One region of the Phyllobacterium sp. YR620 genome, then DNA from elsewhere that is predicted to be linked to it. Evidence: riboswitches for the same ligand, from Rfam matches in the RefSeq annotation. Region 1 holds a riboswitch; each other region holds the start of a gene.
The links. A riboswitch is a leader RNA that binds a small molecule or an ion and turns the genes downstream of it on or off. The one in region 1 is predicted to bind cobalamin.
Positions count from the first base shown of each region.

Region 2: it holds a riboswitch for cobalamin, as region 1 does, so the genes downstream of both, BLR72_RS00585 (aromatic ring-hydroxylating oxygenase subunit alpha) here and BLR72_RS15485 (ABC transporter ATP-binding protein) in region 1, are expected to answer to the same signal.
Region 3: it holds a riboswitch for cobalamin, as region 1 does, so the genes downstream of both, bluB (5,6-dimethylbenzimidazole synthase) here and BLR72_RS15485 (ABC transporter ATP-binding protein) in region 1, are expected to answer to the same signal.
Region 4: it holds a riboswitch for cobalamin, as region 1 does, so the genes downstream of both, BLR72_RS03890 (CbtB domain-containing protein) here and BLR72_RS15485 (ABC transporter ATP-binding protein) in region 1, are expected to answer to the same signal.

Region 1 covers NZ_FNJP01000004.1:261,700-269,367, reverse strand. Annotated here, with positions in the region: gene BLR72_RS15490 (transglutaminase family protein) at 1-1,045, opposite strand, end outside; cobalamin riboswitch at 1,200-1,414, shown strand; gene BLR72_RS15485 (ABC transporter ATP-binding protein) at 1,700-2,503, shown strand; gene BLR72_RS15480 (ABC transporter substrate-binding protein) at 2,500-3,447, shown strand; gene BLR72_RS15470 (FecCD family ABC transporter permease) at 3,716-4,735, shown strand; gene cysQ (3'(2'),5'-bisphosphate nucleotidase CysQ) at 4,732-5,526, opposite strand; gene cysN (bifunctional sulfate adenylyltransferase/adenylyl-sulfate kinase NodQ) at 5,701-7,650, opposite strand; gene cysD (sulfate adenylyltransferase subunit CysD) at 7,650-7,668, opposite strand, start outside.
Region 2 covers NZ_FNJP01000001.1:125,022-132,689, forward strand. Annotated here, with positions in the region: gene BLR72_RS00560 (Gfo/Idh/MocA family protein) at 1-131, shown strand, start outside; gene BLR72_RS00565 (MaoC/PaaZ C-terminal domain-containing protein) at 132-587, shown strand; gene BLR72_RS00570 (SDR family oxidoreductase) at 621-1,355, shown strand; gene BLR72_RS00575 (fumarylacetoacetate hydrolase family protein) at 1,371-2,216, shown strand; gene BLR72_RS00580 (L-fuconate dehydratase) at 2,275-3,558, shown strand; cobalamin riboswitch at 3,691-3,890, shown strand; gene BLR72_RS00585 (aromatic ring-hydroxylating oxygenase subunit alpha) at 4,007-5,248, shown strand; gene BLR72_RS00590 (FAD-binding oxidoreductase) at 5,249-6,340, shown strand; gene BLR72_RS00595 (3-methyl-2-oxobutanoate hydroxymethyltransferase) at 6,359-7,156, opposite strand; gene BLR72_RS00600 (NAD(P)/FAD-dependent oxidoreductase) at 7,169-7,668, opposite strand, start outside.
Region 3 covers NZ_FNJP01000001.1:662,188-669,855, forward strand. Annotated here, with positions in the region: gene ettA (energy-dependent translational throttle protein EttA) at 1-1,247, shown strand, start outside; gene BLR72_RS03075 (BglII/BstYI family type II restriction endonuclease) at 1,254-2,036, shown strand; gene BLR72_RS03080 (MT-A70 family methyltransferase) at 2,006-2,650, opposite strand; gene BLR72_RS22865 (hypothetical protein) at 2,996-3,358, opposite strand; cobalamin riboswitch at 3,523-3,704, shown strand; gene bluB (5,6-dimethylbenzimidazole synthase) at 3,750-4,511, shown strand; gene BLR72_RS03095 (DUF2293 domain-containing protein) at 4,444-4,761, opposite strand; gene BLR72_RS03100 (ArsR/SmtB family transcription factor) at 4,889-5,896, shown strand; gene metF (methylenetetrahydrofolate reductase [NAD(P)H]) at 5,896-6,822, shown strand; partial or broken gene BLR72_RS03110 (DMT family transporter) at 7,317-7,668, opposite strand, start outside.
Region 4 covers NZ_FNJP01000001.1:837,367-845,034, forward strand. Annotated here, with positions in the region: gene BLR72_RS03880 (isobutyryl-CoA dehydrogenase) at 1-892, opposite strand, end outside; gene BLR72_RS03885 (cobyric acid synthase) at 1,002-2,450, shown strand; cobalamin riboswitch at 2,599-2,833, shown strand; gene BLR72_RS03890 (CbtB domain-containing protein) at 2,882-3,058, shown strand; gene BLR72_RS03895 (CbtA family protein) at 3,186-3,914, shown strand; gene cobU (bifunctional adenosylcobinamide kinase/adenosylcobinamide-phosphate guanylyltransferase) at 3,914-4,438, shown strand; gene cobW (cobalamin biosynthesis protein CobW) at 4,443-5,498, shown strand; gene cobN (cobaltochelatase subunit CobN) at 5,511-7,668, shown strand, end outside.

The DNA of each region.
Region 1 (7,668 bases):
CGGTGTTCCATTCGCCGGATTCGAAATCGTCGATCGACACGAAGGTGGGCTCACCGCCCATGGTCAGCCGCACGTCGCGCTGCTGCAGCATCGCATCGACCTTGTCGCCCAAGGCATCGAGCGCTGCCCAGGATTCGTCCGAGAACGGTTTGGTTATGCGCGGGTGTTCGGAGACGCGTGTCACATGCATGTCGAAATTGAACTCGACATTGGCGGGTTCGGCCATGCCGGAAATCGGGGCGGCATTCCTGTAGTGCGGCGTTGCGGCGAGCGGAACATGGCTTTCGCCGGTCAGAAGGCCCGAGGTCGGATCAAGTCCGATCCAGCCCGCGCCCGGCAGATAAACCTCGCACCACGCGTGAAGGTCGGTGAAATCCTTGTTCGTCCCCGCCGGGCCATCAAGGGCGACGAGATCGGGTTTCAACTGGATCAGATAGCCGGAGACGAACCGGGCCGCGATGCCGAGATGGCGCAGGACCTGTACGAGCAGCCAGCTGGAATCGCGGCAGGAACCGGTCGCGACGCCGAGCGTCGTATCGGGCTCCTGAACGCCGGTTTCCATGCGGATGACATAGCCTACCTCACGCTGGATACGCGCATTGAGGTCGACGACGAAATTCACCGTATTGGTCGGGTTGCGGTCGATCGTTGCAAGAAACGCGCTCAGCAGCGGACCCGTTGGCTCCGGCTTCAGATAGATCGAGAGGTCGTCCCGGATATCCTCAGGATAGGCGAAGGGCCACGTCTCCGCGATCGGCTCGACGAAGAAATCGAAGGGATTGTAGACCGTCATGTCCGCGACGAGGTCGACCTCGATCTTCAGTTCGGTGACAGGCTCGGGAAACACAAAGCGGGCAAGAAAATTTCCGTAGGGATCCTGCTGCAGGTTGACGAAGTGATTGGAAGGACTGACTTTCAGGGAGTGGCTGAGAACCTTCGTACGCGAATGCGGCGCAGGCTGCAGGCGAATGACCTGAGGTCCGAGCATGATCGGACGGTCATATTTATAGTGCGTCAGATGGTAGACCGCAGCGTGAATTGCCATATCGCCTCAAATAACTAGCCGCGCATCGCGCGAAACAAACTGAAACCTAAACTACTCTCTTTCATAGGGCACGTCTTAAAATGTCCCATTGCCAATTATTTTAGCACTTGAGAATTTTGCCGTATAAACGTGCTTGCCAGCGGAGAAATCCCCGCATAGCATCCGCGCCGATGGTTTCTCCGGGATGACAACACCGGAGGTGAAAAGGGAACACGGTGAGGCGTACCCAACAGGGACCGAGACCGTGGCTGCCCCCGCAACTGTAAGCGGCGAGCGTTGCCTGACGATGCCACTGATCGAACGACCGGGAAGGCCGGGCAAAGCTGAGACCCGCGAGCCAGGAGACCTGCCATCAAGCAAATGATTCGAAACCGGACGGGGTGTGCCGGGAGCGATGCGATGTTGCCGTTTACGGATGACCTTGAGCAACTGCTGAGGCGTCCCGTGATTGGAATATCCACGTTCCCTGTTCCTGTCCTCATGAAGGACAGGTATGCACATCGACCCTCATCATCATCATCGCCTGTGCCCGCACCCTGGCTGGATCCTGCCGGTTGACATTGCTTCGCGTTTGCTATCATACGATATAACATTACATCAGTTGATCGAAGTTTCCTGGGTGCGAAAATTTTCGATTGCCGGAAAACGCCAGCCATGAATTCCATCCTTCTCACCGCTGACACGGTCAGCTATCGAATCGGCGGCAAGTGCCTGGTTGAGGCTGCATCGCTGCAAATTTCACGCGGATCGCGGCTCGCCATTATCGGTCCGAACGGCGCCGGCAAATCCACGCTGCTGCGGATGCTGGCGGGGCTTGCGGCGCCGACAAGCGGGGCCATTCACATTGAAGGCGAGAATATTAACCGCTTGACCCCGCTGGATCGGGCACGCCGCTTCGCCCTCGTCGGCCAGACGGATACGCCGGACCGCCAGTTGCGCGCCATCGACTACGTGGCGCTTGGCCGTATCCCGCATGGCGGGCGCTACAGCGCCGGGACGGATCGCGAGATCGTTGGGGAAGCCATGGACCGTGCCGGCGTCGCGTCGTTTGCGGCGCGGACGGTTGGTTCGCTGTCCGGCGGCGAGCGGCAGAGGCTGCAGCTGGCGCGCGCTCTCGCCCAGCAACCGGCGATCCTGTTTCTCGACGAGCCGACCAATCACCTCGATCCGAAGGCACGCAGCGCCCTGCTTTCGCTCGTTTCCGGGCTCGGCATCACCACCGTCGCCGTCCTGCACGACCTGCCGCTCGTCGCGCCGTTCGCCAGCCATGTCGCCGTCATGCATGCCGGCAAGATCGTCGCCGCCGGCACGCCCAACGAGACATTGACCCCGCGCATTGTCAGCCAGGTGTTCGACCTCGACGTCCTGCGCCTGCGCCACCCGCATCAGGACCGCGAACTCATGGTGTTCGACGTTCCCGGCCCCGTTCAATCTGATAAGTCACGGAGACTCCCATGAAAAAAGCCCTCATCGCGCTCGCGCTCACGCTGCTATCCGCGCCGGCATATGCCTTTCCGGTCACTGTCGACAATTGCGGCACGCCGCTGACTTTCGACGCAGCGCCGAATCGCGCCGTCATCCAGGATATCAACATGAGCGAGATGGCTTTTGCGCTCGGCCTCCAGCCCTCGATTGTCGGCGTGACCGGCATCACCGGCTGGTACAAGCTAGATGAGGCGTTCAAGAAACAGCAAGGATCGATCCCCGAGCTTGCGCCGAAATATCCGACCATCGAGAACCTCGTCGCCGCCAATCCCGATTTCTTCTTTGCCGGCTGGTACTACGGCATGAAGCCGGGCGGCGACGTTACGCCGGACACGCTCGCCCCCTACGGCATCAAGACGCTCGTCCTGACCGAGAGCTGCGTTCATCTCGACAAGAACCGTCCCGCCGCCTCGATGGACCTGCTCTATGGCGATATTGAAAAGCTCGGCAAGATTTTCGGCAGGGAAGCCGAGGCCGACAAGCTGGTCTCTGGCTGGAAGGCCGAGCTTGCCGCGATCAAGGGCAAGATCGGCGGGAACGGCGACACCCGCGTCTTCCTCTATGACTCCGGTGAGGACAAGCCGTTCACGGCCGGCAAGTTCGCCATGCCGTCGGCATTGATCCGCGAAGCCGGCGGCGTCAACATCATGGATGACATGGAGACGAGCTGGGGCACGACGTCATGGGAAACGGTCGCCGCGCGCAACCCGCAATTCCTCGTCCTTCTCGATTATCAGGATGATGCCGGTTATCAGAAGCTTTTGAATTTCCTGAAATCACACCCGGCGATGAAGGAGACGGATGCGGTGAAGAACGAACGCTTCGTCGCCCTGCGCTACGCCGAGATCACGCCCGGACCTGCCAATATCGAAGCCATCGGCAAGATCGCTCGTGCGATGCACCCGGAAGCGTTTTGAGGGGTGACCAGCAACGCCCCTCCCGGCTGCTGCGCAGCCACCCTCCCCACAAGGGGGAGGGAAAAGGCGGCGCCATGCATACGAAAGTCATTGACGAAATGATCCACTCACCCCCCTTGGCCCTGCCGGGCATCTCCCCCACAAGGGGGGAGACCGATTGGCTTCCGGCGATTAGTCCAACCACCACCGGCGGGGTATTGCGCCGAGATGACTGCAGGCTTTTCTCCCCCCTTGTGGGGGGCATTGGCGGCAGCCCAGAGGGGGGTAAATGAGCTTCGCCGCCGCACAACGACGCATGCTTATCGGCGCAAGTGTGGCGATGCTCGCCCTTGCCCTTGCCTCGATTGCCTATGGCTCGACACTGATCCCGCTCGGCGACATCATGCGTGCACTTGCCCATGCCGCCGGTCTCAGCGACACGTCCGTCGCCGCGCCGGTGCAACGCATCATCATCGACCTTCGCCTGCCCCGCGTCGTCCTTGCGCTCTGCGTCGGTGCAGGCCTTGGCGTCATCGGCGCGATGCTGCAGACCGTTACGCGCAACGATCTCGCCGACCCATTCCTCTTCGGCCTCTCCTCGGGCGCGGCCGCCGGTGCCGTCTCGGTGATCAGCATCTTCGGCGATCGCTTCGGCATCTGGACCTTGCCGATTGCCGCGTTTTCGGGCGGCATGCTCGCGGCCCTGCTGGTGCTGGTGCTCGTTCGGCGCATCGAAGGCCAGGGACCCGAACGGCTGATCCTCGCGGGTCTTGCCGTCTCGTTCCTTTTTGCCGCACTCACCAACTATATCGTCTTCCTCGGCGACCAGCGCGCCGCCCACTCCGTGCTGTTCTGGACACTCGGCGGTCTCGGCCTGGCACGGTGGGATAATCTGCCGCTGGCGATCACCGGCCTTGCCGCGATCCTCGCGTTTGCGCTCTTCAACCACCGCCGGCTCGATGCGTTTCTCGCCGGGGAAAACACCGCCGAAAGCCTCGGCGTGCGTGTAGCGCGCACGCGCAGTATCGTTTTTATCGTATGCGCCTTTTCGACCGCGATTTTCGTCTCGGTTGCCGGCGTCATCGGATTTGTCGGCTTGATGATCCCGCATATGGCCCGCCGCTTCGCCGGCCAGCTTCACGCCGGACTGATCGTTGCCAGCGCCATTTTCGGCGCCACCCTGATCCTGCTCAGCGACCTTGCCGCGCGCCTGCTGCTCGCGCCGCAAGAGTTGCCGATTGGAATCGTGACGAGTTCGGTCGGGGCGTTCTTCGTGGTAACGATGCTCTTGCGAAAACCGCGAGGCTAAAGCCGGCCCCGAGCCACGAAATGCGGGTTGGCGAAATCCGCATCATGCGCCTGGTTGCGCCGCCCGTAAGTCAGCGGCCGGCCGTCGAGCGTCAAGGTGATGCCGCCGGCGGCGCGCAGTACGGCATCGCCCGCCGCCGTATCCCACTCCATGGTGCGGCTCAGCCGAGGATAGATGTCGGCCTCGCCGCGCGCGAGCAGGCCGAATTTCAGCGATGAACCAACCGAAACGCAATCGGCGATGGCGAATTGGTCGAGATAGGCGTCGGTTTCCGGCGTCCGGTGCGAGCGGCTCGCAACCGCGACCAGAACGTCGGGAGCCGAACGGCAGGCAATGGCCTGACGTTCGATCACGCTGCCGTTGCGATCGATCGTCACTTGTTGCGCCCTCTCGGGACCGCCGGTGAAGAGGAGGCCGCGCACGGGAGCGTAGACGAGGCCGAGCACTGGTACGCCGTTTTCGATGAGTGCGATGTTGACGGTGAAGTCGCCATTGCGGCTGACGAACTCCCGGGTACCATCGAGTGGGTCCACCAGATAAAAGCGGGTGCCAAGATCGCCGGGGATATGGCCGCCTGCGATCTCTTCCTCGGCAACAATGGGTATGCCCGGTGTCGCACCCCGCAACGCCTGAAGGATGATCGCCTCGGCGGCGTGGTCGGCTGCAGTCACGGGTGATTTGTCGTCCTTGAGTTCGACAGCGCAGCCTTCCTCGAAGATACGCAGGATCTCCTGACCGGCAACAATCGCGGTTTCTTCGAAGAGGGTGAGCAGATCAGAGTGGAATGTCATGCGGTGCTCTCTGGTCTCCTGGGAATTTCCCTTCCAAGGGGGGGACCAATGCGAAGGTTCTGTCACGTTCAACGACATTCGAAGTGCCGGCGGACATGCCTATGCGATCTCCCCCGTTGTGGGGGAGATGGGCGGCAACCCAGAGGGGCGTGAGCGCGAATTGCATGACTTGCTCTAGATGGACCACGAACTCTGGTCGTAATTGAAGATGATGCCACGCTCAGCAAGCAGGTTTTCGACCTCGGAGGCAAGCTCTTCCGTCGTTCGCCCGACGGTTTTCAGATGAAGTTCCGGGGCCTTTGGCGCTTCATAGGGCGAATCCACGCCGGTGAAGTTCTTGATCTCACCGCGCAGCGCCTTGGCGTAAAGTCCCTTCGGATCGCGGCGGGCGCATTCCTCGAAGGGCGTATCGACGAAGATCTCCATGAATTCGCCGTCGCCAAGCAATTCACGCGCCATGCGCCGCTCGGAGCGGAAGGGCGAAATGAAGGAGACCAGCACGATCAGCCCCGCATCCACCATGAGCTTTGCCACCTCGCCGACGCGTCGGATATTCTCCACGCGATCTTCCTCGGTGAAACCGAGATCGCGATTGAGGCCGTGGCGGACATTGTCGCCGTCAAGGATATAGGTGTGCTTGCCCAGTGATGAGAGACGCTTTTCGACAAGGTTCGCAACCGTGGATTTGCCCGAACCGGAGAGCCCGGTGAACCACAGCACGGCCGGCTTTTGATCCTTCAGTGCCGCACGCGATGCCTTATCGACGTCGAGCGCCTGCCAGTGGACGTTCGATGCGCGGCGAAGCGCAAAATCGATCATGCCGGCGCCAACCGTGGCATTGGTCAGACGATCGATGAGGATAAACGACCCGGTCGAACGGTTCGACTTGTAGGAATCAAAGGCGATCGGTTCCTGCGTCGAAATATTGCAGACCCCGACCTCATTCAAATCGAGCGATTTGGCAGCAACTTCAGCGAAGCTGTTGATATCGATTCGATGTTTGAGATCGGTGATCGTGGCGGTGACCTGATCGGTCTCGGTGCGCAGGATATAGGAACGGCCCGGAATGAGCGCATGCTCGGCGAACCAGACAAGATGGGCCGCGAACTGGTCCGCGACTTCAGGGCGCGCGCCCGGCGCAACCAGCATGTTGCCGCGCGAAACCTCGACCTCATCTTCCAGCACGATGGTAACCGCCTCGCCCTCGCCGGCGCGATCGAGATCGCCATCCCAGGTGACGATGCGCTTGACGCGCGATGTCTTGCCGGACTTCGCCACGACGACCTCGTCGCCGGGCGCTACGGAACCCGAGGCAATAGTTCCGGCGAACCCGCGAAAATCGAGATTGGGGCGATTGACGAATTGGACCGGAAACCGGAAAGGGCGTTCTTCGGCGGTGCGATCAAGCGGCACGGTTTCGAGATGTTCGAGCAGCGAGGGACCCTTATACCAGGGCAACTTATCGGATGCGCCGATGACATTGTCGCCATAGCGAGCCGAAAGCGGGATCGACTGTATCGAATTGAATCCAAGCTTGCCCGCAAACGCCTGATATTCCTCGACGATCCTGTCGAAAATCTCCTCAGAGTAGTCGACGAGATCGATCTTGTTGACGGCCAGAACGATATTGCGGATGCCAAGAAGGGAGGCGATGAAGCTGTGACGCCGCGTCTGCTGCAGCACGCCTTGCCGCGCATCGACGAGCACAATGGCGAGATCCGCCGTCGAAGCGCCGGTCGCCATGTTGCGGGTATATTGCTCGTGCCCGGGCGTATCTGCGACGATGAACTTGCGTTTCGGTGTCGAGAAGAAGCGATAAGCCACATCGATGGTGATGCCCTGCTCGCGCTCAGCCTCAAGGCCATCGACAAGCAAGGCGAAGTCAATATCGTCTCCATTCGTTCCGTGCTTGCGGCTGTCATTGGTCAGGGCGGCAAGCTGATCCTCGAAGATCAGCTTTGTGTCGTAGAGCAGCCGGCCGATCAGCGTCGACTTGCCGTCATCGACGGAGCCGCAGGTCAGGAAGCGCAAGAGCGACTTCTTTTCCTGTTCGGCCATATAGGCGTTGATTTCCTCGGCGGCTGCTTCGGCTGCGGACAACTCGATCTGGGCTAGTTTACTCATCAGAAATAGCCCTCACGC
Region 2 (7,668 bases), on a different contig from region 1:
TCGCGAGCGGGGAAGACGAGACCTTGGTCAGTTCGGTCGAAGATGGCTGGCAGACGATGGCGCTGGTCGAGGCGGCTTATCAATCGAGCGCAACGCCGGCAACGCCGCTGGCGAAACTGGCGGAGGCGTGAATGGCCGAACAGGCAATCTATTTCGAAGACTATGAACTCGGCCATGTACGCGTCACGTCCGGGAGGACGATCACCGAGACCGATTTCGTGGTGCATGCCGGCCATACCGGCGATTTCTTCCCGCACCACATGGACGCGGAATTTGCCAAGACGACACCGTTCGGCCAGCGTGTGGCGCACGGCACCATGATCTTTTCAATCGGCGTCGGGCTCACGGCGAGCCTGATAAATCCCGTGGCTTTTTCCTATGGCTACGACCGGCTGCGCTTTGTGCGCCCGGTGTTCATCGGCGATACGATCCGGACCCGCGTGACCATCAGCGCCAAGGAAGATGATCCGAAGCGCACCGGCAGCGGTCGCGTGGTCGAACGCTGCGAAGTTATGAACCAGCGCGACGAGGTGGTTCTCGCCGCAGATCACATCCTGATTGCCGAGCGCAGGGCATCGGGTGCATGACAGGCACGATATGTGTCGAAATGGAGGTTTGAAATGACAGGCAAGCTCGCGGGCAAGCGCGTTCTCATCACGGCGGCAGGGCAGGGCATCGGGCGGGCATCCGTGCTCGCATTCGCCCGCGAAGGCGCGATCGTCCATGCGACGGATATCAACGAGCAACTCCTCGATGCCTTGCCCAAGGAATCCGTTATCCATCCGCGCAAGCTCGATGTGCTGAAAACCGACGAGGTCAACAGGGTGATCGGCGAGATCGGGGCGATCGACATCTTGTTCAATTGCGCCGGTTTCGTGCACGGCGGCTCGATCCTCGAAATGCCGGATGCCGATCTCGACTTTGCCCTCGACCTCAACGTTCGCGCGATGATCCGTACGATCAGGGCGGTGCTGCCCGGAATGATCGAGCGAAAGGATGGCGCGATCGTCAACATGTCTTCCGTTGCAAGCAGCGTGAAAGGCGTGCCGAACCGCTTCGCCTACGGCGTGACCAAGGCTGCGGTGCTCGGTCTGACCAAGGCGGTGGCCGCCGACTACATCACGCAAGGTATTCGCTGCAACGCGATATGCCCGGGCACGGTCGAAAGCCCATCGCTCGAGCAGCGCATGCGCGCCGGGGGCGACTATGAGACGACGCGTGCTGCATTCATCGCGCGCCAGCCCATGGGACGCCTCGGCTTGCCGGAAGAGATTGCCGATCTTGCCGTCTATCTCGCCGGCGCGACCTACACGACCGGTCAAGCCTACAATATCGATGGCGGCTGGACGGTCTAACCAAAGGAATAAACGATGAAATTTCTACGCTATGGCGCCCCCGGACAGGAAAAGCCCGGCATACTCGACACTAAGGGCCAGATTCGCGATCTCTCGGGGAAAGTCAGCGACCTTTCGGGCGCCGTACTCGATCCAGCAGCGCTGGCAAAGCTGGCCGATCTCGATATGGATGGCCTTCCGCTCGTCGAGGGCACCCCGCGTCTTGGTCCCTGCGTTGCCGGTACCGGAAAGTTCATCTGCATCGGCCTCAACTATGCCGACCATGCTGCAGAATCCGGGATGGCCGTGCCACTGGAACCCGTCATCTTCATGAAGGCGACCTCCGCCATTGTTGGGCCGAATGACGACCTGCTCATACCGCGCGGTTCGGAAAAGACCGACTGGGAAGTGGAACTCGGCGTCGTCATCGGCCGTACCGCAAAATATGTCAGCGAAGCCGACGCGCTCGACTACGTCGCCGGCTATTGCACCGTCCATGACGTCAGCGAGCGCGCGTTCCAGATCGAGCGTGCTGGGCAATGGACCAAGGGCAAGAGCTGCGACACGTTCGGGCCGACCGGCCCGTGGCTGGTGACGAAGGACGAGATCGCCGACCCGCAAAACCTCAAGATGTGGCTCACCGTCAATGGCGAGACGATGCAGAACGGCTCGACAAAGACCATGGTTTACGGCGTTGCCTTCCTCGTCTCCTATCTGAGCCAGTTCATGAGCCTGCAGCCCGGCGACATCATCTCGACTGGTACGCCGCCCGGTGTCGGGATGGGCATGAAGCCGCCGCGCTATCTCAAGGCGGGCGACGTCATCGAGCTTGGAATTGAAGGCCTTGGCAACCAGAAGCAGGTGGCGCGCGCCGACACCTGATCATTTGCGACAAACCAAAATTGAAAACGAGATTACTGGGCAATTTCAGGAGCAAGACATGACCCGCATCACCGATCTTCGGGTTTTCGACATCCGTTTCCCTACGTCGCAGGGGCTTGACGGTTCCGACGCGATGAACTCGGATCCGGATTATTCGGCGGCCTATGTCGTTCTTGATACGGACAAGGATGGTCTTGCCGGGCACGGCCTCACATTCACCATCGGGCGTGGCAACGAGATTTGCTGCCTCGCCATCGAAGCGATGAAGCATCTCGTCATCGGACTTGAACTCGACTGGGTGAAGGAAAATCCGGGACGCTTTTGGCATTTCATCACCGGCGACAGCCAATTGCGGTGGATCGGGCCGGACAAGGGCGCCATGCATCTTGCCACCGGCGCCGTCGTCAACGCCGTCTGGGACTTGCTGGCCAAGGAAGCCGGCAAACCAGTCTGGCAGCTGGTCGGCGAGATGACGCCGGAGGAAATCGTCAACATTGTCGATTTCCGCTACCTGACCGATGTTCTGACCCGCGACGAGGCACTCAACATTCTGCGGAAAGCCGATGCCGGCAAGGCCGAACGCATCGCTGCCCTCAAGGCCGAAGGCTATCCTTGCTATACGACCTCCGCCGGTTGGCTAGGCTATTCCGACGAAAAGCTGCGCCGACTTTGCCAGGAGGCTGTCGATGCCGGCTTCAACCACGTCAAGATGAAGGTCGGGCGCGATCTCGAGGATGACATCCGCCGGCTGACGATCGCCCGCGAGGTGATCGGGCCAGACCGTATCCTGATGATCGATGCCAACCAGGTCTGGGAGGTCAACGAGGCTATCGACTGGGTGAAGAAGCTTACCTTCGTCAAGCCGTTCTTCATCGAGGAACCGACGAGCCCGGATGATGTCGCCGGGCATCGCAAGATTCGCCAGGCGATCAAGCCGGTCAAGGTGGCGACCGGCGAGATGTGCCAGAACCGGATCATGTTCAAGCAGTTCATCGCTGAAGGTGCGATCGATGTGGTCCAGATCGATTCCTGCCGCATGGGCGGGCTCAACGAGGTGCTGGCGGTGCTGCTGATCGCGGCGAAATACAATCTGCCGGTCTGGCCGCATGCGGGTGGGGTTGGCCTCTGCGAATATGTGCAGCATTTGTCGATGATCGACTACATCGCAGTATCGGGCATCAAGGAAGGGCGGGTCATCGAATATGTCGATCATCTGCACGAGCATTTCGTCGATCCCTGCGATATTCGCAATGCCGCCTATATGCCGCCTTCGATGCCGGGATTCTCGATCGAGATGAAGCCGGAATCGATCAGGCAATATCTGCATCGCCCAATGGTATGATCGGCGAAGGCGCCACAAATCGACAGCGCCCGGGTTCAAGGGTGCGGCGCACCATTTGACCGAAATGCTGCGTGTCGCCGTTCGTAAATGCGATGTCGTTTCCGCACCTATCCTTTTCCAAAGCCCGATGCTTTTATCGTGACCACTTGAGGTGCCGCTTTCTAGGGAAGGCGGAGAATTGGGAAGCCGGTTAAAACCCGGCGCTGCCCCCGCAACGGTAGTGGAGTAAAACGCGGCAAAACAGCCACTGGGAGTGCACCCCGGGAAGGCGCCGTGAAGTCTGAAAAGGCAACTCCAGAGCCCGGAAACCAGCCTTGAGGGAAAACCGACTGATCGCGGTGGGCGATCAAGGAGCATGGCTTTGTGCGGTCGACAAACGTTGGCTGTACGGACGTTCTTCTCCGTCACCACCAGTCAGTTCTTTGCAGGCTTAAGGCGAGGACGCGACATGGACATTCGCAATGAACTTCTCCGGAATCTCAGAAACCGGAAACCGGGCTACGGACTGGAACAGGCTTTCTACTCAGACCCAGACTATTACCGTCTCGACATGGAGACGATCTATTATCGCGACTGGCTGTTCATCGGCCATGATTGCGAAGTCGCCAAACCCGGCAATTATTTCACCTTGCAGGTCGGCGACTACCCCGTCGTCATCGTGCGCGACCGCCAGGGACAGATTCGCGCCTTCCACAATTCCTGCCGTCATCGTGGCTCGCGCATTTGCGCGGGTGAGAAGGGGAGCTCGGCAAAACTCGTCTGCCCCTATCACCAGTGGACGTATGAGCTCGACGGACGTCTACTTTTTGCCCGCCAGATGGGTGACGATTTCGACGCGAGCCAGTTCAGTCTGAAAACGGTGCATTGCGAGAGCGTCGGTGGCTACATCTTCATCTGCCTTGCGCAGATCGCGCCCGATTTCACCCCGACACGAACCCTGCTCGAGCCGTACCTTGCGCCACACCGGCTGACGGAAACCAAGGTCGCCTTCCAGAGTTCGATCGTCGAAAAAGGCAACTGGAAACTCGTCTGGGAGAATAACCGCGAGTGCTACCATTGTGCCGGCAACCATCCTGAGCTTTGCAAGACCTTCCCGGAGGCGCCGAGCGCCACCGGAATTCAGGATTCGAAGGAAGATCCGGAAATGGTATCGCACTGGGACAAGTGCGAGGCTGCCGGTTTGCCAAGCGTATTCCGCATCGCTGAAGATGGGCAGTATCGGGCGACCCGTGTTCCGCTCATCAACAATGCCGAGAGCTATACTCTATCGGGCAAGCGCGCCGTCGGCCGTCAGCTCAGCGACGACGTCAACGCCAGGAGCATAGGTTCGCTCCTGCTCTACCATTATCCAACGACGTGGAATCATATCCTTGGCGACCATGCGATCTCTTTCCGTGTCCTGCCACTCGGTCCGAACGAGACGCAAGTCACGACCAAGTGGCTGGTTCACAAGGATGCGGTTGAGGGCGTCGATTATAATCTCGAAGAGCTGACGCATGTCTGGCTGGAAACCAACGATCAGGACCGTCGCATCGTCGAAGAAAACGCGTTCGGCATTCGCTCGCCGGCCTATGAACCTGGTCCCTATTCGGTCGAGCATGAAGGCGGCGTCCTTCAATTCCTCGAATGGTACAGCAATGCCATGGAAGCGCGGCTTTCCGGCGATACGAAACTCAGCAGGGTTGCTTGAATGAACATTGGCGTTTCCCAGAATTATCCGCACCTCGACCAGATGCAGCCGTGGAACGACCGGCTGCATCTTCTCGAATGTCTTTCGGTCGTCGAGGAAGCGCCCAATGTGAAGACCTTCACCTTCCGTTCGGATAATCATAACTGGTTTCGTTATGAGCCTGGCCAGTTCATGACCTTCGAGCTGCCCGTGCAACCGGAAGCGGTTTTGCGCACCTTTACATTGTCATCAAGCCCCTCCCGGCCCTTCACCGTCGCCGTGACGGTCAAGGCGCAGGAAGGTAGCATCGGCACGCGCTGGATGCTCGATCATCTCATGCCGGGCGTGCGTCTCAAAGCCTTTGGCCCGCTCGGCGACTTTTCGATGCGCAAGCATCCCGGCAGCAAGTATCTCTTCATATCAGCCGGGTCAGGCATCACGCCGATGATGTCGATGACGCGCTGGATGAATGATTGCGCGCCGCAGAGCGATATCAATTTCGTTACCTGCGCGCGGCGGCCGAGCGATATCATTTTCCGCAAGGAACTCGAATATCTGACGAGTTGCATGCCGAACCTGAAATTGACCTTCCTCATCAAGGAGCACGAAATGGGGCAGGTCTGGACCGGCATACGCGGCAGGCTCGAAACGCCGAAGCTGCCGCTGCTCGCACCGGACTTCAAGGACAGGACCATTTTCTGCTGCGGTCCGGAAAGCTTCATGCGCGATGTGCGCAATATGCTCGAAGCGTCCGAATTCGACATGGCCTACTACCATCAGGAATGCTTCGGCCCGGCGCCCGAGCCTGTTCTGCCGATGCTCGACGGGATCGCCACGGAGCCGGCCGCCGCGAGCGCGACGGTGACGTTCTCGATGTCGGGCATGGAGGTGCCATGCGCGGCCGGAGAAACAATCCTCAAGGCGGCGCGCGGTGCCGGCATCCGCATTGCCGCCGCCTGCGAGTCGGGTCTCTGCGGGACGTGCAAGGTCATGAAGCTCGCCGGCGATGTCGACATGGACCACAATGGCGGCATCCTCGATGAGGAGATCGACGAGGGCTATATCCTCGCCTGCTGCTCCAAGCCGCTCGGCAATGTCGAGGTCGAGGCTTGAGGCAACGGCGATCGAAGATCAAAGAGAGGACAGTTCGCGCAAGAACCGGTCCAGTTCATTGTGCGGCATGCCGACGACATGTTCTGGTCCCGGATATGTCCTGGCACTGACGTCGGCGACGAACTCGGAAAAGGCCGCGATTCTTTCCTGCTGCAGGCGGTCGAGTTCAGCCGTGAAGTTGCGATAGACCTTGGCATGGCGCGGATAATGGCCGCGATTTGAACCGAGCACGTCGGCTGCGAAAAGATACTGCGCATCGCAGCCCGCGCCGGCGCCCATCGAGATCATGAAGAGCGATGTTCGCTCGCTGATGGCGGAGGCGACTTCAACGGGCACGACCTCTATTTCGGCGGCGAAGGCGCCTGCCTCTTCAAGCGCCCTGGTCTGCCACCAGATTTCGAGCGCGCTCGTCGCGGTCTTGCCTACCGCCTTGAATCCGCCCGTCCATGTCGCCTTGGAGGGGATAAGCCCCACATGTCCGCATACGGGGATACCTTCGTCGCGAAGCCGGCGCACCGTGGCAAGGCTCGCGGCGCAATAGACGGCGTCAGCGCCCCCCTTGCGTGCCGTGAACGCGCCCCGCAGGTAATCTTCCGCGGTGATAAAATCGCCGTATTCGAGCCCCGGCACGGTAAAGGCAGAGGGCGCAGCGTCGCGAAATTCCGGCGTAAGCAGCGCCGGCGGTACGGAAAGCATGTCGACGCGGGCGCGTTCGGCGGCCTCGGCTTCCTCCAGCGTTTCAACCCGCAGCATGGTTAGCTGGCGGCGGCCCTTAAGTGCAAGAATGTCGGCGACGGTGGGGCGCAGGTTTCGCATGGTTTATCCGCATTAGGCCGCGAGCAGCGATTTGAGTTTGACATGGCTCGATTGAAGCTGCGCCGGAACCGGCCGCGCGCCGCGTTGGATCAACATCTCGGCGAGGCGAATATCTTTGGCGACAGCATTGCCGGGTCCGATGCCGCTTGCCGCGACAAGCCGGCCATCGGCGGCAAGATGAAAGAGGATAAAGGCATCGTCGCCAAGGTCACGGCGGATTGTCTGCGTCGCTTCGTCGGCAAGTCCCGCAACCTGCAGGCCGAGTTCGTATTGATCGGACCAGAACCACGGCACGGATTCGTGTGGCTCCTTGCCGCCGAGCATGTTGCGTGCGGCGAGGGAACCTTGTTCCTGCGCATTGCGCCAGGCTTCCAGGCGCACGCGCCGTCCGCCATAGATCGCGAGTGGAAAAGCGCAGCAATCCCCGGCAGCAAATATGTCAGGGTCGCTTGTCTGCAACCAATCGTTTACCAGAATGCCGTTGGCGGTTTCGAGACCGGCCGCTTCAGCCA
Region 3 (7,668 bases), on a different contig from region 1:
AATCGCAGGTCGAGATGGCGATGGAAGCCTTGCGCTGCCCGCCTGGCGACGCCGATGTCACCAAGCTATCCGGCGGTGAACGCCGCCGCGTCGCGCTGTGCCGGCTTTTGCTGTCGCAACCTGACCTGTTGCTTCTCGACGAACCGACCAACCATCTCGATGCCGAAACGACTGCATGGCTTGAAAAGCACCTGCGCGAATATCCCGGCGCCGTCCTCCTCATCACCCACGATCGCTACTTCCTCGACAATGTGACCGGCTGGATCCTCGAACTCGATCGCGGCCGCGGCATCCCATACGAGGGCAACTACTCGGCCTATCTCGAATCCAAATCGAAGCGCATGCAGCAGGAAGGCCGCGAAGAGGCTTCGCGCCAGAAGGCACTTGAGCGCGAGCGCGAGTGGATCGCCGCAAGCCCGAAGGCACGCCAGGCCAAGTCCAAGGCCCGTATCAAGGCCTATGACGAACTGGTCGATGCGGCCAATGACCAGCGTCCGGGCGACGCCCAGATCATCATTCCAGCAGGCGAGCGCCTTGGGCAGGTGGTGATCGAGGCTGAGAATCTCACCAAGTCCTTCGGCGACCGGGTTCTGATCGAGGACCTAACCTTCAAGCTGCCTCCGGGTGGCATCGTCGGCGTCATCGGTCCGAACGGCGCCGGCAAGACGACACTGTTCAAGATGATTACTGGCCAGGAGAAGCCGGACTCCGGATCGATCCGCATCGGTGACACAGTCCATCTCGGCTATGTCGATCAGAGCCGCGATCACCTCAAGGGCGACAAGAACGTCTGGGAGGAGATTTCGGGCGGCAACGACATCATCAAGCTTGGCAAGCACGAGATGAATTCGCGTGCCTATGTCTCTGCCTTCAACTTCAAGGGTGGCGACCAGCAGCAGAAAGTCGGCAATCTATCGGGCGGTCAGCGCAATCGCGTGCACCTTGCCAAAATGCTGCAGTCTGGCGGCAACGTCCTGCTTCTCGACGAGCCGACCAATGATCTCGACACCGAAACGCTTTCGGCGCTCGAGGATGCGCTCGAAAAGTATGCGGGCTGCGCCGTGATCATCAGCCACGATCGCATGTTCCTCGACCGCCTTGCTACGCATATCCTTGCCTTCGAAGGTGACAGCCACGTCGAATGGTTCGAAGGAAACTTCGAGGAATATGAGAACGACAAGATCCGCCGCCTCGGCCCGGACAGCGTCAATCCGAAGCGTCCCACCTACAAGCGCCTGACGCGGTAAGGCCGCATGTTCGAGCGGCTGAAGGAACGCGGTTTTGATATACTGGCGCTTCACCACGCCGAAGCCATCGTCACCATGGACATGGCCGGCGCGGAGAACGACCTCGAAACGGTGCTGCTCGATCTGACGATCCCCGTCACCGAAATTGTCGCGGGCGGGGGAGGCGAGGCGCGACTGACGCAGCGCCTGCGCCGTGGTCTCGCCGAACGGGGCTGGAGCAAGCGCAATATCCGCGTCCGCAAGACCGTGCGCTGGTCCGAATTCGATGAGGAGAGGGAGGTCGCCTCCCTCTCCCATGAAATCGACCACGTGAAGGCCTTCGGGCCGCAAGGCTCGGTGTTCGCACTCGAAATCGAGTGGAACAACAAGGACCCCTTCTTCGACCGCGACCTTGAAAGCTTCAAGCGGCTGCACGCCGAGGGCGCCGTTTCCGTCGGCGGGCTCATTACCCGCGGCGAGAGCCTTCAGAACGATATGCGGACGATCCTGCGCCGCTTTGCAGATGAGAGGGCTGTCGATGAGCTCGGTCAGCTCGACAGCTTCAATTATGTTCCGACGCGGCGTCAGCGGGAAATGATCCTGACAAGGGCCGAGCGGACCGGCGACTTCCGGCAAGCATGGGTCGATGCATTTGTCGGCGACAAGTTCGGCGAGGCGACGACCCATTGGCGCAAGCTGCGCGACCGCGTCTTGCGCGGCGTCGGCAACCCATGCCCGCTTGTCCTTATTGGCATACCTTCATCGGTGGTGACGTTCGATCACTCCGCGGCTTCCGCCGCCGAATTATAGGCGTAGGTCTTCCAGGTCGGCTTGTAGTCTTCGTCGGCCTGATTGCCCCAATAGGTCCAGTTTGGCCGCGTCCCGCGCGCAAAAAGTTCGAGATAGGGACCCTTCGAGCAGCTTTCGATCAGATCGTACTGCTCGTCGGGCTTGCGCGAGTGTTCGCGCTTGCGCGACGAAAGATAGTTCACCTGGCTGCGGCCTGGCGCCAGTGTGCGGGCGTTCTTGCCGCGAACCCCGAAGAGCAAGACTTCGGTGACGTTGCGGAAATAGAAGCCGACGCCGCGCCCGTCAGAGCCGCCATCCTTGCGCACCTTGTGCCAGATGATGTTCGACTTGTACTCGAATCCCCAGGATTGCATCACCCGCAGCCCTTCCGGCAGCAGCGCATTCGGCACCCACAGGTAGAGATGCGCGGGTTGCGCCGTCAGGTCGGCGATCGGCAGGGCGCAGATATCGTCGGTCGTCATCGTGCCGTAGCGCGACAGGCGCTTGTGCTCCGGAGCGACCTTTCCGGTGCGATTGGTGAAGCGCCACGGCGGATCGGCAAGGACGGTGTGATAACGCTTTCCTGCGGTTCGTTTCGCCAAATCTATGGCTGCGTCCATAACTTCAGCGTTCACGACAAACCTCCGGTGAGAAAAGAACGAAAGCAGAACACATAACGATTGTCAATCGGAGACGATTCGCCTTTCCAGTGGGTTGTAGCATGCCATAGGCGCAAGGTATTGCCGAGCCGCAATAGTTCACCGAATTCTCATGACTCTTTTTGACAGATTCATCAGGGATATTTGCTGGTGTTGCCCGCAGTTTTTCATAAAATGCGGCGGCTTTCACGGCGCATATTTTCAGGAGCGTTTATGAACGACCTTTTTTCAACCGGCCCCGAGATATTGCCCGCGCGCAAGCTCAGCGGGCGTGTGAGCGGCCTATTCGAGGCACGCGCCGGCGATTTTGTCACGGCGCCGTCAGCGGAACTCAACGTCACTTTCGACGGAATTGTCGGTGATTTCCATGCTGGCCCGACGCGGAAATCCGGCGGTCGCGAGCCCTGGTATCCGCGCGGCACCGAAATGCGCAACGAACGGCAACTCTCGATTCTTGCGCCGGACGAACTCGTACAAGTTGCAGCGGGCATGGGGCTTGCCGAACTCAGGGCCGAGTGGATCGGCGGCAACATGCTGATCGACGGGATCCCGTCGCTTTCGATGCTCCCGCCGCGGACGCTGATATTTTTCGAGAACGGTGTCACGTTGAAGGTTGACGGTCAGAACGCGCCCTGCAAGATTGCCGGGCGCTCGATCGGCGAACATGCGGGAACGGCCGACCATACCGCGACTGCGCTCGATTTCGTTCGGGTCTCGCGGCGGATGCGCGGCATCGTCGCCTGGGTCGAAAAGCCTGGAACGATCGGCAATGGCGAAAAGGTGGATGTGCGCATTCCCGACATTGGATTTATCGCCCCTGAGGCTTGCGCGCGCCCGGGAATTGTGGCGAATGATCAGGCAGGTCCGGTGCCTGCGGCAAGCGTTGCGGGAGAATCGGGAAGCCGGTGCAAATCCGGCACGTGCCCAACGCTGTAAGGGGGATGGACGCGCATTTGCCACGGAACTTCCGGAAGGCGCGCGGCTCAGTTGAACCTCAGTCAGAAGACCGGCCGGACCTCATAGCTCGAACCGCGTGGACGGCGGCGAGAGTTTCAAGCGTTGTTGGGAGCAAACAATGCACGATAAATGCCATGGTCCGACTGCCGCCGACAGTTTTTCCAAAGATGAACGCGCGGCGGTCTACAAAGCCATCCATACGCGCCGCGATGTGCGCGACCAGTTTCTTCCCAAGCCCATACCCGACGAGGTGCTCATGCGCCTGCTCGATGCGGCCCACCATGCGCCTTCGGTCGGCTTTATGCAGCCCTGGAATTTCATCCTGATCAGCGATCCCGAGCGCAAGCAGGAGGTGCACCAGGCCTTCACCCGCGCCAATGAGGAAGCGAGGGCAATGTTCACTGACGATCGCCAGGCGCTTTATGCTGCGCTGAAACTCGAAGGCATTCTCAAGGCGCCGCTCAACATCTGCATCACCTGCGATCGCACCCGTGGCGGGCGCGTCGTCCTTGGCCGCACCCATAACCGTCAGATGGACCTCTACAGTACCGTCTGCGCAGTGCAGAATCTCTGGCTTGCAGCGCGCGCCGAGGGCATCGGTGTCGGCTGGGTCAGTATTTACCACGATGCCGACATGCGCCGAATTCTCGGCATTCCCGCGCATGTCGAGATCGTCGCCTATCTCTGCGTCGGTTACGTGGATGAGCTCTACCAGGCGCCCGAGCTTGAGCAGCGCGGCTGGCGCAAGCGACTGCCCCTGGATGAACTCATTTTCCGGGACCGTTGGAGTGGATGCGATGATCCAGGAACGCTCAGCTCGGATCATCCTCATCCGGATCAAGCAGGCGTGTCGCCCGCCACTCCGTCAGTTTCCGGTTGATCGCTTCCAGAACGAAGAAACGCGCCGACTCCTTGTCGTAACCGTCGTCGCGAAGCACGTCGTAATCCGTATGCTGATGCCGGACATGGGCTACCGCCGCCAGCCACACCGCAATCGGCGGCGGCAGCGTCTTCATGTGCGGGGCATTCGCGGCGGCGCGGATCGGCTCGGAATCGGAATAGGGTACGGCCGGTAGCAGAAGTGTCAAAGCCTTATTGATGGCGCGCTGGCGGTTCGTTCCGATGCTCATGCCACTATCCTAGCCGATTCTCGTCCTATTTCAGGCGCGGCAAAAAATGTCGTCAACGGCAAAAACAACTTGCTTATGCGACGTTTGTCACATAAACATATCTTTATGTCTTTTGAGGATTGGAAGCATGGACAAGCGTGATCTTAACCTGGACCTGATGGTCGATACGCTGAAAGCGGCAGCTGAGCCGAGCCGCCTGCGCATCCTCGCGCTCCTGTCACGCGGCGACCTTACCGTTTCCGATCTCACCTCAATCCTTGGCCAGTCGCAGCCGCGCGTGTCGCGGCATTTGAAGCTGCTGTTCGAGGCCAGCCTCATCAATCGATACCAAGAGGGTTCCTGGGCTTATTTCCGCCTGGCCGACTCGCTGATCGTCGGTGATATCGCCCGTTCGCTGCTCGACCGCCTCGATTTTTCCGATCCTTTGCTCGAACGCGACCTCGAGCGGCTTTCGTCTGTGAAGTTGCAGCGGCGCGAACGCGCAGCCGCCTATTTCAGCGCCAATGCAACGAGCTGGGATATGATCCGGTCGTTGCATGCGCCGGATGGCGCGGTGGAAGCAGCGCTCCTCAAGATCGTCGGCCGCAAGCCGTTTCAGGCGATGCTCGATGTCGGCACGGGGACGGGCCGCCTGCTTGAACTCTTTTCGCCACTCTATATTCGCGGCGTCGGCATCGACATAAACCGCGATATGCTGACGGTTGCTCGCTCCAATCTCGATCGCGACGGGATTACCAATGCGCAGGTACGCCATGGCGATGTCTATTCCCTGCCGGTGGATCGCGAATCCTTCGATCTTGTTACCGTCCACCAGGTTCTGCACTTCCTCGATAACCCCGCCGAAGCAATCCGCGAAGCGGCACGTGCATTGCGGGCAGGCGGGCGCATGCTCATCGTCGATTTTGCTCCGCACGAACTTGAGTTCCTGCGCGACAACCATGCCCATATGCGTCTCGGCTTCAGCGATGCGCAGATGCGCGAATGGCTTACGGAAGCCGGTTTGATGCTCGAAGAGAGCACGGAACTTGAACCGAAAGACAAGAACAAACTAACCGTCAAACTGTGGCTGGCACGCGACCCGCGCCTGCTGATTGCAGATCCCGATTTAACCTCCCGCGTCACGGAGAGTGTCTGATGAGTTTCTTTCGCCAATCGCGCCGCCCCGATATCGGTCACAATATCCGTGTGTCCTTCGAGTTCTTCCCGCCGAAGACGGAAGTCATGGAGGAACGGCTTTGGGAGACGGTGACGCGCCTTGCGCCGCTCAATCCCGAATTCGTCTCGGTGACCTACGGTGCCGGCGGGTCGACGCGCGAGCGGACCGCCCGCACGATCAACCGCATCCTGACCGAAACAGACGTCAATGCCGCTGCGCATCTTACCTGCGTCGATGCGACGAAGGAGGAAGTCGATACGGTGGTGCGCGAGTTTGCCGCCATGGGCGTCAAGCGCTTCGTTGCCCTGCGGGGCGATCCGGCAAGCGGCGTCGGTTCCCACTACAAGCCGACACCCGGCGGCTATGAGAACGGCGCTGATCTCGTTGCCGGGCTGAAAGCCTTTGCCGATTTCGATATCTCGGTTTCGGCCTATCCGGAAAAGCATCCGGAAAGCCCGGACTTCGCCACCGACATCGACATGCTCAAGCGCAAGGTCGACAATGGCGCGACACGGGCGATCACCCAGTTCTTCTTCGAGAACGATCTCTACGAGCGCTATGTCGAAAAGGTTCGCCGTGCCGGTATCTATATTCCGATCCTTCCGGGCATCCTGCCGATCCACAATTTCACGCAGGTGACGAATTTCTGCTCGAAGGCGGGCACGCACATTCCCAACTGGCTGGCCGAGCGCTTCGAGGGTCTCGAGAACGACCCGCAGACGCACCAGCTCGTCGCTTCGGCAGTCGCTGCCGAACAGGTGCTCGACCTCGTCGAAAGGGGTGCGCAGGATTTCCACTTCTATACGATGAACCGGGCCGACCTTGCTTTTGCCATCTGCCATCTCATCGGAATTCGGCCGGGCAGCAATGTCGTTGAGGCCAATTTGGCCGGGGCCGCGGCATAAGACCGGGCTCTGAAATGGGAAACGGCCCGACTGCCATGATCGGGCCGCTCCATGTTTCACCTACTTAACGGTCAGAGACCATCTACGTAGCGCTCTTGTATTTACTCAGGGGATGAGTCCTACGACCATTGCACCGATAAATGCGAACGCTGCACAGATCATAAGGACATTCATCGATCGAGTTAGTCCCATCGTTTGTCTCCTGCAGTTAACCGATTTAGCATAGCGCAAATTTGCCACAGAAAAAGCCCAAATATTACGGTCTCATGACGCCGGGGTGAGAAAATTTTTGCCTTATAAACCTAAGTTTCTGAAATGAAACACATTTGACAGGGCAAAAAATTTCGAGATCACGATAAAATGTACCGAAATGAGGCATATATTTGCACTGCAGCATTTTTGCCACTAACGGGCGCCGAGGCCCGTTTCAGCCACAATTGCGCCATAATTGGCCCGTTCGCGGATATGTCGCTTTATTGAAAACTTTAGGTTTTTTACCGTTTTCGCATTGCGGTTATCAGGCGGCCGTCGATAGTCAACAGGCCGAGCGCGATGAGCCCCATCCCGAGAAAATCATGCGCGGCCAGCCGTTCGCCAAGAAAAATTGTTCCAAGCAGGATGGCGCTGACGGGGACGATCAGCGTCACGAGCGAAGCGTTGGTCGCGCCTGCCGTCTGCACGATGGAAAAATAAAGGATATAGGCATAGGCAGTGGACAGGAGACCAAGGCCGAGGATCGCGGCCCAAACTCCGCCATCGATCGTAGCGACCTGCGGGACGCCGTCCCAGAACAGGACAATAGGTATCATGATCAATGTCGCCGCGGTCATCTGGCCGGTCGAGGTG
Region 4 (7,668 bases), on a different contig from region 1:
CCGTCTCCATATCGGCAAGCTTGAACTGAAGCGCCTGGAACTGATTGATCGCCTTGCCGAACGCCTTGCGCTCACTGGCATAGACCAGCGCCTTGTCGAGGGCCGATTGCGCGCCGCCAAGCGAGCATGCCGCAATGTTGAGCCGCCCGCCGTCGAGCCCGCCCATGGCAATGCGGAAGCCGTCACCTTCCTCGCCGAGCCCGTTGGCAACTGGGATACGGCAGTTCTCGAAGATGACCTGGCGGGTGGATTGGGCGTTCCAGCCCATCTTGTATTCATTGGCGCCAAAAGAAAGGCCGGGCGCATCTTTCGGGACGACCAACGCAGAGATGCCCTTCGGTCCATCCTCGCCGGTGCGCACCATCGTCACGTAAAGGTCGGAATCGCCGGCGCCCGAGATAAACTGCTTGGCGCCGTTGAGAATGTATTGATCGCCCTCACGCACCGCGCGGGTCTTCAGGGCGGCGGCATCGGAACCGGAGTTCGGCTCGGTCAGGCAATAGCTCGCAAGCCACTCCATCGATGTCAGGCGCGGCACAAAGCGTTGACGTTGCTCCTCGCTGCCGAACGTATCGATCATCCACGCGCCCATGTTGTGTATGGAGATGAATGCCGAGAACGCTGGACAGGCGGCGGCGAGCGCCTCGAAGATCAGCACGGCATCGAGCCGTTTCAGGCCTGAACCGCCGACATCCTCGCGCACATAGATGCCGCCCATGCCGAGCGGTCCAGTCTCGCGGATGACATCGGCGGGAAAGTGCTTGTCGCGATCCCACGCCAATGCGTTCGGCGCGACGCGGTCGGCGGCGAAGGCGCGCGCCATGTCCTGGATCGCCAGTTGATCCTCATCGAGTTCGAACTGGCCAGCGGTCGAATCAACGCTACTGTCCATGGCACCCTCCCTGCATTTCTTATTGCTTGCCACTCTATCCCAAGCTTCCCGGGGCGCAACGTCCAAGGCAGGACTAGGAAGAGAAAGACATATCCGCTACTCAAAGCCCATGACACGCGCAATCATGTTGCAGGGAACCGGTTCAGATGTTGGGAAATCCGTCCTGGTGGCGGGTCTGTGCCGGCTTGCGCACAAGCGCGGGCTGGTTGTCCGGCCGTTCAAGCCGCAGAATATGTCGAACAATGCGGCGGTCAGCGATGACGGCGGCGAGATAGGCCGGGCGCAATGGCTGCAGGCGCTGGCCTGCGGTGTGCCGTCCTCCATCCACATGAATCCCGTGCTCCTGAAGCCGCAGTCGGAGACCGGCAGCCAGATCATCGTGCAAGGCAAGGTCTGGGGCCAGGCGAAGGGCAGGGACTACCAGAAGCTCAAGGGGCAACTGCTCGATGCCGTGATGCAGTCTTTTGACATCATTTGCGATGGTGCCGATCTCGTCCTCGTCGAGGGCGCGGGGTCGCCTGCCGAAATCAATCTGCGGGCAGGCGATATCGCCAATATGGGCTTTGCAACCCGCGCCAATGTGCCGGTCGTTCTCGTCGGCGATATCGACCGCGGCGGCGTCATCGCATCGATTGTCGGCACCCATGCGATCCTCCCGCCGGAGGATCGCGCCGCGATCATCGGCTATATCATCAACAAGTTTCGCGGCGACGTCTCGCTCTTCGACGAGGGGTTGGAAGCAATCACCCGGTTCACCGGTTGGCCTTCATTTGGCGTCGTGCCATGGCTGAGGGATGCTACCCGGCTTCCCGCAGAAGATTCCGTCGTGCTGGAGCGATTGGTAAAGGGGAACGGCCGCGCGCTGAAAGTCGCGGTGCCAGTGCTTGACCGCATTGCCAATTTCGACGACCTCGATCCGCTGATGGCCGAGGCTGATGTCGATGTCGTGTTTGTCCGAAGCGGGGAGCAACTGCCCGTCGATGCCGGTCTCGTCATCATCCCCGGGTCGAAATCGACGATCGGCGATCTTCTACGCTTCCGGGAAAACGGCTGGGACAAGGACCTTGACCTTCACCGGCGTCGCGGCGGCTCGATCATGGGCATATGCGGTGGCTATCAAATGCTCGGACGCACGGTGCGCGACCCTGAGGGCATCGAAGGTGCAGCGACGGAAATCGAGGGTCTCGGCCATCTCGATATCGAAACGGTGATGGAGCCGGAAAAGACCGTTCGCAATGTTGCGGCTCATTCGCTGCAATACGGCGTGCCGCTGAGCGGCTATGAAATCCATCTCGGCAAGACGACCGGCCCGGATTGCGGCCGCCCGACGGCGATGATCAACGGCGTCGAGGATGGCGCGATTTCTGCCGACGGTAAGGTCTTCGGGACCTATATGCACGGGCTGTTCGGCACCGATGCCTATCGCTCCGCCTTGCTGCGTTCGCTGGGAATCAATGCAAATGCCTTCGACTACAGGGCGGGCGTCGATGCCGCGCTCGATTCGATAGCCGACCAACTGGCTGAAGTCCTCGATGTCCATGCGTTGATCGCACGTTGAGTATGTAGACCTGTGCAAAATATTATCGGGTGCCCATCCTGGCGACGGATGACGAATACAGGAACACCGATCTCGAAGTTGTCCCTTGACCATAGTAAAGCGAAAAACGTCGCGCGGTTTCGTTTGACATTCTCGGTGCTTGGTGAATAACGTTCAACCCATGATTGGTTCCCGTTCGGCCAAAGGCCATGGGATCAAAAGGGAATGCGACGGCCGTACCCATCAGGGCGGCCCTACCGCAGCCGACCCCGCGACTGTAGAGCGGCGAGGATTCATGCCAAGGCCTGAGGCGCAAGCCGAGGGCAGCCACTGGGAAACCGGGAAGGCGGCATTGATCCTGCGACCCGCGAGCCAGGAGACCTGCCAGTCATAGGGCAATGGTGCCCAAGACCGAAGGGGAATGTCCCTTCTGGCCCTGCACGGAGGTTGTTATGGCTGCACGTACTTCGACTACGATATCTCTCCCGCTCGCATCGCGTCTGACGACGGCGGTGGTTTCAATGCTGCTCGGCGTGTTCATCGTTTATGGCGTGGGTCTTTCCCATTCCGAAACGCTGCACGATACGGCGCACGATACCCGCCATTCCTACGGATTCCCCTGCCACTGAGGTTGGAGCCCGGCTGGATGTAATGATTCGGCCGCCACCGCTTAAGCATTGAAAACTGAGGGTTTATCTGGTCCGGGTGTCGTTTCGACAGCCCGGTGTCTTGATATGGGAATTCGGAGAGATATCGATGTTGGTTAAATATCTTCTGGCTACGATCGTGGCCGGTCTGTTTGCTGGTATTCTATTGACGCCAGCCATGTACGTGCGCAGCGTGCCACTTATCCTGCACGCGGAAGAATATGAGAACGCCGCAGGTGGCCACGAGCACGAGCAAGCCGCAGCGCCTGCCGCCGTCGGCGAGACTGCACCTGCCGTGGCGCCGCACACTCACGAAAAGGAGGCAAGCCCTGCGCTGCCATTCGGCCGCTTGGGTAATACCTTGCTGATCAATCTTGTCGCCGGAGCGGGTTTCGCCCTGATCACTGGCGCGGCCGCCTTGTTTCTTGGACGCAAGATCACCGTGCAGAACGGCATTTATTGGGGCCTGGCCGGGTTCTTCATCTTCAACCTCGCGCCATCGTTCAGTCTTGCCCCGGAACTGCCGGCCATGCCCGCCGCCGATCTCGCCACACGTCAAGCCTGGTGGCTCATCACGGTGCTGCTGACTGCGGGCGGCGTCTACTTCATCGTTCTGCGTGAGGAAATCTGGGCGAGGGTACTCGGCCTCGTGCTGATTGTTGCGCCGCATATCTATGGCGCTCCGGAAGCGGACGATCTTACTTCCGCCGTGCCGCCGACATTGGCATCCGAGTTCGCGGTATCGACGCTCGCGACCAATCTCTTCTTCTGGGTGGTGCTCGGTACTGCGCTCGGCTTTGCTATCCAGAGCTACGCGGCCTCGGAGCTTGAGGCCTGATGGCCGTGCTGGAGCGCGGGGTCACCTTTGTGCTCGGCGGCGCGCGCTCCGGCAAATCCTCCTTTGCCGAGGGACTGATCGAGTCATCCGGCAAGGAGGCGATCTATCTTGCGACGGGCAGGGCGTGGGACGGTGAAATGTCCGCTCGCATCGACCAGCACAAGGTGCGGCGCGGCGTCTTGTGGACGACGGTCGAAGAACCGCTCGATTTGGTTTCCGCGTTGGAAGTGCATGCGGCCGTGGGCACAGCGGTTCTTGTCGATTGCCTGACACTTTGGGTCACCAACCTCATGATGGCCGAGCGTGATGTCATGGCGGAAACGGCAAGGTTTGCCGCAGCTCTGCCGCATCTCAAAGGTGCGGTCGTTTGCGTCTCCAACGAGGTTGGCCTCGGCATCGTTCCGGAGAACCGCATGGCACGCGACTTTCGCGATCATGCCGGTCATCTCCATCAAGCTGTGGCTGGCGCCGCGGCAACAGTCTATTTCGTGGCAGCCGGTCTGCCGCTCAAAATGAAGGGATAACAACATGCAGGGTCAGAAGATTCCGGCAACGGTCATCACCGGCTTCCTTGGTTCGGGCAAGACGACGATGATCCGCAATCTGCTCGAGAATGCCGATGGCAAGCGCATTGCGCTGATCATCAATGAATTCGGCGATCTCGGCGTCGATGGCGGGTTGCTCAAGGGCTGCGGTATCGAGGCTTGTCGCGACGAGGATGTGATCGAACTCAACAATGGCTGCATCTGCTGCACCGTGGCTGATGATTTCATCCCGACCATGACGAAACTGCTCGATCGTCCCGATCGTCCTGATCATATCGTCATCGAAACTTCGGGCCTTGCGCTCCCGCAACCGCTGGTGGCGGCATTCAACTGGCCGGAAATCAAGACGCAGGTAACAGTTGACGGCGTCGTGACCGTGATCGATGCCGCCGCAGTTTCGGAAGGTCGCTTTGCCGACGATCACGACAAGGTCGACGCGCAGCGGTCGCAGGACGAATCGCTCGACCATGAGAGCCCGCTCGAAGAACTCTTCGAGGACCAGATCCGTGCAGCGGATCTCATCATTCTCAACAAGACCGACCTCATCAGCGGCGATGAACTCGACGGGGTGAAGGGCGACGTACAAAGCCGTTCGGTACGTGCCCTCAACATGATCCCCGCTAGCTTCGGCAGGATCAGCAACCAACTGCTGCTTGGCCTTGGCGTCGGTACCGAGCAGGATATTGCCAACCGCAAGTCGCATCACGAGATGGAGCATGAAGCCGGCGAGGAACACAGCCATGACGAATTCGAGAGCTTCGTCGTTGGCCTCGGGCCGGTTTCCGAGCCGAAGACTTTTGTCGAGAAGCTGAAAGGCGTGATCGCCGATCACGACGTTCTGCGCCTCAAGGGCTTCGTCGATGTTCCGGGCAAGCCGATGCGCCTCGTTGTCCAGGCGGTAGGCTCGCGCATCGAGCATTATTTCGATCGCAGCTGGCATCCGGGCGAGGAGCGGCAGACACGGCTCGTCGTCATCGGCCTTCACGATATCGACGCGGTCGCCATCGAATCGGCGATGAACGCGGCGGCTGCCGCCTGATAAGGAAGACTGATGCATCTCCTGCTTGCCCAGAAAGGCACGATAGCCGAAGGCACCGAGGCAATCGATCTCGGCCAGACGCCGGGAGATGTGCTTTTTCTTTCAGCGGCCGACACCGAACTGGCCAGCCTTGCCTCGGCCCAGCGCCACAATGGCGAAGGGCTCTCCTTGCGCCTCGCCAACATGATGGCGCTGGCGCATCCGATGTCGGTCGATGCCTATGTCGAACGCACCGCGCGTCACGCCAAACTGATTGTCGTGCGCATCATCGGCGGCGAGAGCTACTGGCCTTATGGCCTTGAAGCGCTCCACGCCTGCGCGATCAATCACAAGGTGCAACTGGCGGTTCTTCCGGGCGACGACAAACCCGATCCCGGCCTTGATCGCTTTTCGACGGTGCCGCGTCAGGATCGCGACGCACTCTGGCACTATCTGCTCGAGGGCGGCGCGCAGAACGCGAGCCGTTTTCTCGACTATTGCGGCGCGATTGTCGAGGGAGCCGAGAAACCGCAGGAGGCGGCGCCACTGCTGAAGGCAGGCCTGTGGTGGCCCGGCGAGCCCGCGCCATCGCTCGACCTGTTGCGGTCGCATTGGCAGGCGGATGCATCGATCGTTGCCATCTGCTTTTACCGCGCACTGGTGCAGAGCGGACAGACCCAGCCGGTCGAGGCGCTGGTCGATGCCTTGAGGCTCAAGGGTCTCAATCCCTTGCCGGTGTTTGTATCGAGCCTGAAAGACCCGGTTTCCATAGCGACGCTTGAAAGCATATTCGGCGAGGCGGCACCCATCGTCGTCCTCAACGCCACGGGATTTGCCGTTTCGGCGCCCGGCGCTGCGCGCAAGCCCACCGTGCTCGAACATGATGGCGCGGTCGTTCTACAGGTAATTTTTTCAGGATCGAGCGCCGAGCAGTGGCGCGCTTCCGATCAGGGTCTGTCTGCCCGTGATCTCGCCATGAATGTCGCGTTGCCGGAAGTGGACGGGCGGGTTCTCACCCGCGCCGTCTCGTTCAAGTCGGCACGGACGTTCGATGAGGCTGTCGAAGCCAATATCGTCACGCATGAGCCCATGCCGGACCGCATCGGATTCGTGGCTGAACTTACGGCGAACTGGTCGGCGCTCAGGCGCGCGGCGGCGGGGGGGAGGCGTGTCGCGCTGGTGATGGCCAACTATCCCAATCGCGATGGACGGCTCGGCAATGGCGTCGGCCTCGATACGCCGGCCGGAACCTGGCATGTGCTTACCGAGATGATGAAGCAAGGCTATGCGGTCGCGGACATTCCGGCGGATGGCGATGCACTTATAAAACACCTGATGGCCGGGCCGACCAATGCGGCAAGCGACGGCCGCGAGATTCGCGAAACCATTTCTCTGAATCATTACAATCGTTTCCTGGCATCCCTTCCGATCCCGATTCAGCGAGCCGTCACCGAACGCTGGGGAAAGCCGGAAGCCGATCCGTTTTTCCTTGAGGGAAGAGAAGCATTCGCGCTGCCGCTTGCCCGCTTTGGCGAAACCCTCGTCGGGATCCAGCCGGCGCGCGGCTACAATATCGATCCGAAGGATAGCTATCACTCTCCTGATCTCGTTCCGCCGCACGGCTATCTCGCTTTTTACGCCTATCTGCGCGAGGTCTATGGAGCGCATGCGATCGTCCATGTCGGCAAGCACGGCAACCTTGAATGGCTGCCCGGCAAATCGCTGGCACTTTCCGAAACCTGTTACCCGGAAGCGGTGCTTGGGCCGATCCCGCACATCTACCCGTTCATCGTCAACGACCCGGGCGAGGGCACGCAGGCGAAGCGCCGGTCCTCGGCCGTCATCATCGACCATCTGACGCCGCCGCTGACGCGCGCCGAGAGTTATGGGCCGCTCAAGGATCTAGAAGCGCTTGTCGATGAATATTATGAAGCGTCCGGCGTCGATCCGCGCCGGCTGGTGCGGCTCAAGGTGCAGATCCTCGATCTGGTGCGCGATATCGGGCTCGACCACGATGCCGGTATCCATGACCACGATGCCGACGACCTCGCGCTGCAGAAGCTCGATGCCTATCTCTGCGATCTCAAGGAAATGCAGATCCGCGACGGCCTCCATATATTCGGGCAATCGCCGCAGGGGCGGCTTTTGACGGATCTCGTGGTTGCGCTTGCCCGCGTGCCGCGCGGCTCCG